Regions from separate parts of the Bacteroides salyersiae genome, predicted to be linked through region 1. Evidence: riboswitches for the same ligand, from Rfam matches in the RefSeq annotation. Region 1 holds a riboswitch; each other region holds the start of a gene.
The links. Region 1 has a riboswitch for cobalamin ahead of nrdD (anaerobic ribonucleoside-triphosphate reductase). Riboswitches for the same ligand answer to the same signal wherever they lie in the genome.

Region 2: linked by a shared signal. The riboswitch ahead of RB604_RS20520 (anaerobic ribonucleoside triphosphate reductase) and the one ahead of nrdD (anaerobic ribonucleoside-triphosphate reductase) in region 1 are both predicted to bind cobalamin.
Region 3: linked by a shared signal. The riboswitch ahead of RB604_RS19640 (leucine-rich repeat protein) and the one ahead of nrdD (anaerobic ribonucleoside-triphosphate reductase) in region 1 are both predicted to bind cobalamin.

The regions. Positions count from the first base shown of each region.
Region 1 is NZ_CP133452.1:1,002,390-1,005,677, reverse strand. Features, by position in the region: gene RB604_RS03730 (putative transporter) at 1-803, opposite strand, end outside; cobalamin riboswitch at 956-1,161, opposite strand; cobalamin riboswitch at 1,253-1,473, shown strand; gene nrdD (anaerobic ribonucleoside-triphosphate reductase) at 1,599-3,288, shown strand, end outside.
Region 2 is NZ_CP133452.1:5,367,305-5,370,592, forward strand. Features, by position in the region: gene RB604_RS20510 (DUF3858 domain-containing protein) at 1-1,059, shown strand, start outside; gene trhA (PAQR family membrane homeostasis protein TrhA) at 1,120-1,770, shown strand; cobalamin riboswitch at 1,897-2,082, shown strand; gene RB604_RS20520 (anaerobic ribonucleoside triphosphate reductase) at 2,176-3,288, shown strand, end outside.
Region 3 is NZ_CP133452.1:5,104,570-5,107,857, forward strand. Features, by position in the region: gene RB604_RS19635 (TolC family protein) at 1-1,079, shown strand, start outside; cobalamin riboswitch at 1,346-1,558, shown strand; gene RB604_RS19640 (leucine-rich repeat protein) at 2,012-3,288, shown strand, end outside.

The sequences.
Region 1 (3,288 bases):
TCCAAATGCAGGATAGTACCCGAGTTAACCAATTCCGTCTCTTTGTTTCCTTCATGATAACGTATACGCGAAATAACAAAATTCCGGTTTACCAACGGGCGTATATCTTTAATTGCCTTTCCGTTTATCGCCTCATTTTTTATAACTAAGGTGACGGGACGTACAGTCAGTTCTTGTAAGTGTCCTAATCCTTTTTCCGCATCGGCCTCTTCTTTGGTCGTATTGATATTTAAAATATACTTCAAGGCAAGTAATGAAAGGATAGCACCCACCACTCCGAGTGGATAGGCTACGGCGTATCCCATTGCTATCTCAGGCGCATCGATACCGTTCAGGTCACTGTTGGCCTGTTGGGCAGCACCCAATCCCGGGGTATTGGTGACGGCACCGGAAAGAATTCCGACCATTGTTGTGATGGGAACGCCTGTGGCGAAGTGTAGGATGATGGTAATAACAACACTCAGAAAGATAGTTGTCATGGCGAGCATGTTCAGTGTAAATCCTCCCTTTTTAAAAGCGGAAAAGAAACCAGGCCCTACCTGTAAACCGATGGAGTAGACAAATAATATCAATCCGAATTCCTTTAGGAAGTGTAGCAGATGTTCGTCTAAGCTCAGGTTGAAATGCCCGAATACGATACCGACGAAAAGTATCCATGTGACACCCAATGAAATTCCGGCTATCTTTATTTTAGCCAGTATGATACCGAAGGCTATAACCAACGATAAAATAAGTACGGAGTGTGCCACTCCACCACCCCAAAGATTGGGGTATCCTTCGAAAAGGTTTCTGAGAAGTTCCATAATATAATAAATTTGTCTTTAATGTATCAACCACAGAACCTCGATTAATTGTATCACAACATAGACATACCCATATTTACAGGTATCTCTTTCGCAGGTTCTTTCATTGGATTCATCTTCTTTCACACTGCTTTCCTAATCCCACGAGTAAAAACAGCCTTTGATGAATGGCAGGTCTTCTGACTGACTCCTTATCTTGAAGCCTTCCCGGTTCTATAAAAAGAACCAGTGGCAAAGGTCTGTTTTCAAGATATTAGCAGAGTTTCACAGCAGCGGGACTGTCCGGGATTTTCACCCGATTCCCTTTTAATCCGAATAGTCGAAATGTCTATCCGCAACCAATTCGGGGCAAAGATAGTCGATTTTATAATTCAATGGGGAAGAAACGAAGAAAAAAGATACGGCTGAATATTTTTTCCTTTTCAAGTTGAATTCTTGATTTAATTTCTAACTTTGTCAGCAATATCGGTTTCTGAAGTAGCTTCAATGCGAACCGGAATTAAAAGGGAATCCTGTGAAAATCAGGGACTATCCCCGTAGCTGTAAGTTTTATCTCTTGCATTTGAAAGAGAAATGTTACAACAATCTTTGCCACTGGTTATTTTTATAGAATCGGGAAGGCGTTGTAATAAAAACAAGTCAGAAGACCTGCCGGTTTCATTACCTCATTCAAGGCTTTCGGGTGAAAGGCGATGGAGTGGATTCTACCGATTTCATTTTATTACTGACCTCCGTGAATTGTCGTATTTGAATAGCTTTATGATGAATTTATTTGTTAAATCTTAATTTATAAGTATGATTAGTTCGGAGATATTCATTATCAAAAGAGATGGGAAAAGAGAAGTGTTTTCTCTTGATAAGATTAAAAATGCGATTGCCAAAGCTTTTTTGTCAGTAGGGAGTTTTGCTACACAGGATGTCATTACCAATGTATTGAGCCGTGTCAGTGTCAGTGATGGAACCAGTGTGGAAGAAATCCAGAATCAGGTGGAAGTAGCTCTGATGGCAGAGCATTATTACAGTGTTGCAAAAGCATATATGCTGTATCGTCAGAAGCATTTGGAAGACCGTGAAGTCAGAGACAAGCTTAGATTCTTGCTTGATTATTGTGACGCTTCCAATCCTGCTACCGGCAGTAAATATGATGCAAATGCAAATGTGGAGAACAAGAACATCGCTACTTTGATAGGTGAATTGCCAAAATCGAATTTTATTCGTTTGAACCGCCGGTTATTGACGGATCGTTTGAAAGATTTGTATGGTAAAGAAGTCTCCGACCGCTATCTTGAACTTTTGAATCATCATTTTATTTATAAGAATGATGAGACTAATCTCGCCAATTACTGTGCAAGTATCACCATGTATCCTTGGTTGATAAACGGCACTGTGGGTGTGGGAGGCAATTCGACGGCTCCGACTAATCTGAAATCTTTCTGTGGAGGATTTGTCAACATGGTATTCATTGTATCCAGTATGTTGAGCGGTGCATGCGCTACTCCGGAGTTTTTAATGTACATGAATTATTTTGTAGGCTTGGAGTATGGACAGGATTACTATAAACACGCTGACAAGGTTGTTGATTTGTCTGCTAAGCAAAGAACGATCGATAAGATTATAACGGATTGTTTTGAACAGATAGTGTATTCTATTAATCAGCCTACGGGTGCACGGAATTTTCAGGCGGTATTTTGGAATGTAGCCTATTATGACAAGTACTATTTCAATAGTCTTTTCGAGCATTTTGTTTTTCCCGATGGAAGTAAACCCGATTGGGATTCTTTGAGTTGGTTGCAAAAGCGCTTTATGAGGTGGTTTAATAAGGAACGCACACGGACCGTTTTGACGTTTCCTGTCGAAACAATGGCATTGCTGACCAAAGATGGTGACGTATTAGATAAAGAATATGGAGATTTCACTGCCGAAATGTATGCCGGAGGGCACTCTTTCTTTACCTATATGAGTGATAATGCCGATTCCCTAAGTAGCTGTTGCCGTTTGCGTAATGAAATACAAGATAATGGTTTCAGTTATACGTTAGGTGCCGGCGGGGTTTCTACCGGTTCGAAGAGTGTATTGACTATTAATCTGAATCGTTGTATCCAGCATGCAGTGAAGTCGGGTATGCTTTATCCTTTCTTTCTGGAAGAGGTCGTCGATTTGGTTCACAAAGTACAACTGGCTTACAATGAGAATCTGAAACAGTTGCAGGCAAAAGGTATGTTACCTTTGTTTGATGCCGGTTATATCAATATGAGTCGTCAATATTTGACTATCGGTGTCAACGGTTTGGTTGAAGCAGCTCAGTTTATGGGAATCGAAATCAATGATAATCCCAAATATGAAGCATTTGTGCAGGAGATTTTGGGTATGATAGAAAAATATAATAAGAAGTATCGTACAAAGGAAGTTTTGTTTAACTGTGAAATGATCCCTGCCGAAAATGTAGGCGTGAAGCATGCCAAGTGGGATAAGGAGGCCGGTTTCC
Region 2 (3,288 bases), 1.2 Mb from region 1:
GCCGGTTGCAATACTCCACGTGAAAAAGTGCAGGCAGTCTATAATTACTTGGCCGAAACCACTCGTTATGTAAGCATTCAATTAGGAATCGGCGGCCTGCAACCTATCGCCGCTTCCGATGTCTGCCGGGCAGGATTCGGTGACTGTAAAGGATTATCCAATTACACCCACGCCATGTTGAAGGAACTGGGTATCCCGTCTGTTTATACTGTAATCAGTACTGACAACGAACGGCTACTGCCTGATTTTTCCAGTGTCGATCAAATGAATCATGCCATCCTGCAGGTTCCGCTCCCGGAAGATACGCTTTGGTTGGAATGCACCAATCCGCAGCTACCATTCGGATATGTACATAGCGGTATTGCCGGACATGATGCTCTATTGATTACAAAAGAAGGAGGGATTATGTGCCGCCTGCCCTCCTATCCCGATTCGTTAAATACGCAAACAACTAACGCTTCTGTCACTCTCACTCCTACCGGAGGAGCAAAGATAAAAGCCAGCGGAATCTCTCGTTTGTTTCAATATGAAAGTATGGCAGGTATCACCAGGCTCGAGCCGTCACACCGGAAAGATTATTTACGTTCCGGCATCAATCTGATACAGGCTAATATAAACAATATACAAATCAACGAAGCCAAAGAAGTCATTCCCATGATCGATATCCAATATACGATCGAAACGGAACAATACGGAAATAAAACAGGAAATCGATTGTTTATCCCGGCCAACATCTTCCGTAAAGGATTTACAACGCCCGATCTTAAACAACGTGTACAGGATATCCATATAAATTACGGCTATTTGGATACAGACAGTATTTGCCTGCAAATACCGGAAGGATATACTATCGAATCTCTCCCCAAGACTTGCCAAGTAACAAGCAGCTTCGGAAGTTTTAGTTCTTCCTTAATGATAAAGGACAAAGAAATATGTATCATACATCGCTTATTGATGCACCGGGGAATTTATCCTAAAGAGATTTATAAAGATTTTCTTGAATTCCGTAAACAGATAGCGGCACAATACAGCAGCAAAATTATTCTAAAGAAAGAATAAGAGCCTGTTGTTTTGGAAAAATGGAGTACCTTTACAACCGAAACCAATAAAGATACGACATTGAACAATCATCGATATACACATGGTGAAGAGCTCGCCAACACACTGAGTCATGGAGCCGGTATTCTGTTAGGAATCATAGCAGGATACTTCTTATTGATAAAAGCAGCCGCAGGCAACGATCCCCACTGGGCCGTTGCCTGCGTTTCTGTCTATTTGGCGGGAATGTTATCCTCTTATATCAGTTCTACCTGGTATCATGCTTCCGCTCCGGGAACGACGAAAGAATTATTACGGAAATTTGATCACGGAGCCATCTATCTGCACATTGCAGGTACCTATACCCCTTTCACCTTGCTGGTGATGCGCAATGCCGGCGGATGGGGCTGGGGCATCTTTGCATTTGTCTGGTTATCCGCCCTTATCGGTTTTATCCTTAGTTTCAAAAAACTAAAAGAACACAGTAATCTGGAAACATGCTGCTATGTCGGAATGGGCGCCTCCATCCTGATAGCATTAAAACCGCTAATGGGCTGTCTTTCAGAAATAGGGGCATCCTCCGCCTTCTGGTGGCTCATCGGTGGAGGAGTATCTTATATCATCGGAGCCATATTCTATTCATTGCGCAAACCCTACATGCATTCAGTATTCCATCTCTTCTGCCTGGGTGGCAGTATAGGTCACATTGTTGCAATTTGGTTGATCTTATAAAACTGAGAACCTGTTTAAGTTTTCCTCTTAAAAGTTTTCCAAAACGGAAAACTTTCTGTATCAAGAAGAAAGAAAAGTTTCCCGAATTTTAATGTTAAAAGCTAACCAACCTACAAGTAATTCTACTATCTTTGTCCCCGTTCCGGAGCTAAAAAGAGGTTTAGTCAAAAGGGAACGCTGTGCAAATCGGCGACAGTACCCGCTGCTGTAATTCTCTGAGAATCCGCACACTATGCCACTGCGAGTTTCATCGTGGGAAGGCGTTGCGAAGGAGAGATAAGTCAGAAGACCGGCCGGACAGATTTACCATTTCACGATTGACGATCGATCATCAGAGTTACGCTAATCGTAAATAGTAAATTATCTAATTGTTTAATTTATAAATTACTTTCGGGAGTTAAAGTTATGAACTACGCTGAAATTTGTATCATCAAACGTGATGGTAAAAGAGAAGATTTCTCTATTAGTAAGATCAAGAACGCTATAAGCAAAGCGTTCAGTGCCTCCGGTATCACTGACGAGCAACAGCTCGTAGCGGATATTACCATGAATGTCATCAGCCGCTTTTCCAATCCTACCATCACTGTAGAAGAAATTCAAGACTTGGTGGAAAAAGAATTAATGAAAGTACGGCCCGAAGTTGCAAAAAAGTACATCATCTATCGCGAATGGCGTAATACGGAACGCGATAAAAAAACACAGATGAAGCATGTCATGGACGGAATTGTCGCTATCGACAAGAATGACGTGAACTTGAGCAATGCCAATATGAGCAGCCATACTCCGGCAGGTCAAATGATGACTTTCGCTTCAGAAGTGACCAAAGATTACACGTATAAATACTTACTGCCCAAGCGATTTGCAGAAGCACATCAATTGGGGGATATCCATATACATGATCTGGACTACTACCCTACAAAGACCACTACTTGTATCCAGTATGACATGGACGATCTTTTCGAACGTGGATTCCGTACCAAAAACGGCAGCATACGTACCCCGCAAAGCATCCAAAGTTATGCCACATTGGCAACTATCATCTTCCAAACCAATCAGAACGAACAACATGGCGGACAAGCCATCCCGGCATTCGACTTTTTCATGGCAAAGGGAGTAAATAAATCATTCCGCAAACACCTGAGTTCTTTTATCAGCTTCTATATCGCGATGGAAACCAATACCGCAGTGGAAGAAAAAGCAATCCGCGCCTTGATCGAAGAACATCTGCCCTCTATCAAGACCAACGAACTGGAACGTGAAACACTGCGCATGGCACTCACCGCCCTTCAAATCAATATAGACAAGGAACATCTGGCACGCGTCATTGAAAAAGCTTATCAGCAAACCCGGAAAGATACCCATCAGGCTATGGAAGGTTTTATCCATAATCTGAATACAATGCACTCGCGCGGAGGCAATCAGGTGGTATTCAGCTCCATCAATTACGGAACGGATACTTCCGCCGAAGGACGCATGGTGATTGAAGAACTGTTAAAAGCTACTATCGAAGGGTTAGGC
Region 3 (3,288 bases), 1.5 Mb from region 1:
TGGATATTACAGGCGAAGGCACCTTGAATCTGAAAGAAATGGATGCATGGGACGGTCCGGCAGGACAATACCGTAACCATACTTATCAGGGGGTATTTGTTGTAGCACAGCCATTGTATACCGGTGGCGCCTTACGGGCCCAAAACAAAATAGCGCAAGCGGATGAAAAATTAGACAGGCTGAATGCTGAACTCACTTTGGATCAGATACACTATCAGAGCGATGCCGTATATTGGAACGCTGCTGCCAGTCGCGCCATGCTGGAAGCCGCCGCCCGGTATGAAGAAATAGTAAAACAACAGTTCGACATCATACAAGACCGTTTCAATGACGGCATGATCAGCCGTACAGACCTGTTAATGATCTCTACCCGTAAAAAGGAAGCCGAGCTACAATACATCAAAGCGCGTCAGAATTATACGTTAGCATTGCAGAAACTGAACATATTAATGGGCGAAGATCCGAATGCACCGGTAGACAGCCTGTGTGCCATCGGAGTGATCTGCGAACCGGTAACGCTTATGAACCTGGATGACGTATTACAACGCCGCGCCGACTACGCAAGTACGGAAGTCAACATACAGAAAAGTGAAGCACAACGAAAAGCCGCCCTCAGCCAGTACAATCCTCAAATAAACATGTTCCTCACCGGCGGTTGGGCTACGGCATCGCCCAATATGGGCTACGATGTCTCTTTCACCCCCATTCTCGGCATGAACGTAAATATTCCCATCTTCCGTTGGGGAGCACGCTTCAAGGCCAACCGCCAACAAAAAGCTTATATAGGCATACAAAAGTTACAGCAGAGCTACGTGACAGATAATATCAACGAAGAACTTTCTGCCACCCTCACCAAATTGACGGAAACGGAACATCAAGTAACCACTGCACAAGAAACCATGGAACTGGCAGAGGAGAACCTCGACCTGGCTACTTTTTCTTATAATGAAGGAAAAGCAAGCATGGTAGATGTGCTTTCGGCGCAACTTTCGTGGACGCAAGCCCATTCTAACCTTATCAATGCACATCTTGCAGCCAAAATGGCAGTAGCCGAATACCGAAAAGTAATCAGTGAATAAAAAGGTATACAGTGCCAATCAGTTTCAAATAGCTTGAAACGATCCGTTCCAACATAATAAAACCATTCGTTTCAATTAGATGGAACCATGAGTTTCAATTAGATGGAACGATTCGTTCCAATAAGTTGAAACAGAATAAGGTATTCTGTACTTTCATGTTTGATAGTTACTCTGTTTTCAAATCAACAGAATAACTACCAAACATTACTGTCGCATACATCTATTAAAAAAATATCTGTTTTTTTCTCTCTATTACTTAATAAATTTCTAACTTTGCCGCGCATTGGTTCATTTTTCCCAAGCATTCAGAAAAATGATTAAAAGGGAATCAGGTGAGAATCCTGAACAGTCCCGTTGCTGTATGTTTCATAAAAGCGTGATGAACACTACCTCATGCCACTGAGAGGCTTCTAAGCCGATTGGGAAGGCGTTTATTCACGGAAACGAGTCAGAAGACCTGCCATGCAACATGTTCAATAGCTTTCGAGGACGAGCTATGAATCCACTGATTTGTACACAAAAAGTTGTGTACAGAAAAGGTTATTCATACATATTGGTACTCTTTGAAGCTATTTGATGGAAAAGTAACTATCAAATAGAAATATTAATGGGAAAAACTATGTTCCAACGTTTCCTATGTGTAGTAGGAATGTGTAGTTTGCTTTTGCCTGTGGAGGCACAAAGCAGTAAAAACTTACGAGGTATAAATAAAGCAACAAATAATCGGAATATTGTTTTTAGATTATAACCTATGTGATAAATTCTTACGCCTGTAAATCTTGAACAAAAGAAACATTTTTATTTTAATATTAAACTATGATAAAATGAGAAAAATTTACTCTTTAATTCTTTTACTGTTTGTCACATGGCAGGTTTCTGCCCAAGTTTCAGTACAGGGTCAACCTCACCCTGTCGCAAAACAGTTAGTACCAATGAAAGCTATTGCAGAAGGTACTTTTACAATGGAAATGATTGAAAATTGGACTGGCGAAGGTGAAAATAAAGCCGCATTAGCTATCCAATGGAATGCAGAAGGAGAAACTAATGCTTTAGTATGGGGATATCGTTGGGATGGTGAAGCTACAGGAGAGAAAATGATCAGAGATATTGCAGCTGCTGATCCACGTTTTTTCTGTATGACAGAAACCGGAACAGCATATGGTTCCACAATTGCAGGTCTCGGATATGATGTTAACAAAAGTGGCGACTTTGCCGTTCAAAAAGATGGAAAAATTTACTATCCGGACGAAGAGGGCGTAATATTCACCGGAGGTTATGGATATGACGGTTTCACTTGCCTTGACCCAGAAGATTATTGGCAATCAGGCTGGTATCAAGGATATTGGTCTTATTGGCTAAAAAGTTCAGATGAAAGTGCCTGGGGCTACAGTGGTGTAGGCGCCACAGGCAGAAAATTAACAGACGGTTGTTGGGATGGATGGAATTTTGCTGTTAACATGAGTTCTCAACCATGGAAAGAAATGGCCCCTGCTGCTAAAAACGGCCCCACAGCACCATCAATAAAAATTCAACCTGAAAGTATTGTTGTTTCACCTGGTGAATCAGCAACCTTTGCTCCCGAATTTAAAGGAGATACTCTTGTTTATCAATGGTATAAAAATGAAATAGCAATACCTGATGCAAAAACTCCTCATTACACAATTCCGTCAGTTACAGTTGAAGATGCAGGTTCTTACTATTGCATTGTTAAGAATATCCTTGATGAAATCTCCACTGATACCGTAACTTTGACTGTAGGAAATAAAAACATAACTGCTATTCCTGGAAGCGAACCTAATACCGCAATAGTCACCTATGATGATTCATATATAACCTATTCCGGATTACTGACAATTCCTTCTACGATCAAACTTAATGGTAGTGATTACTCCATCATAGGCATTGATAATATGGCTTTTAAAGGATGCAACAAATTAACTTCTATAATCCTTCCGGACAATCTGACTACTTTAGGAGAAAAAGCTTTCAGCGGTTGCACAGCATTATCATCAATTATATTGCCTAACGAAGTAGAACAAATCGGAGATGAAACCTTTAGTGGATGTTCTGCCCTTACATCCATTACTGTAAATGATAAATTAAAAAGTATCGGACGAGCAGCTTTTGAAAATTGTATAGCATTAACAGACATCATTCTCCCTGACAATGTAGAAACCATCGGTTCTTCAACATTTAAGAATTGCGAAAA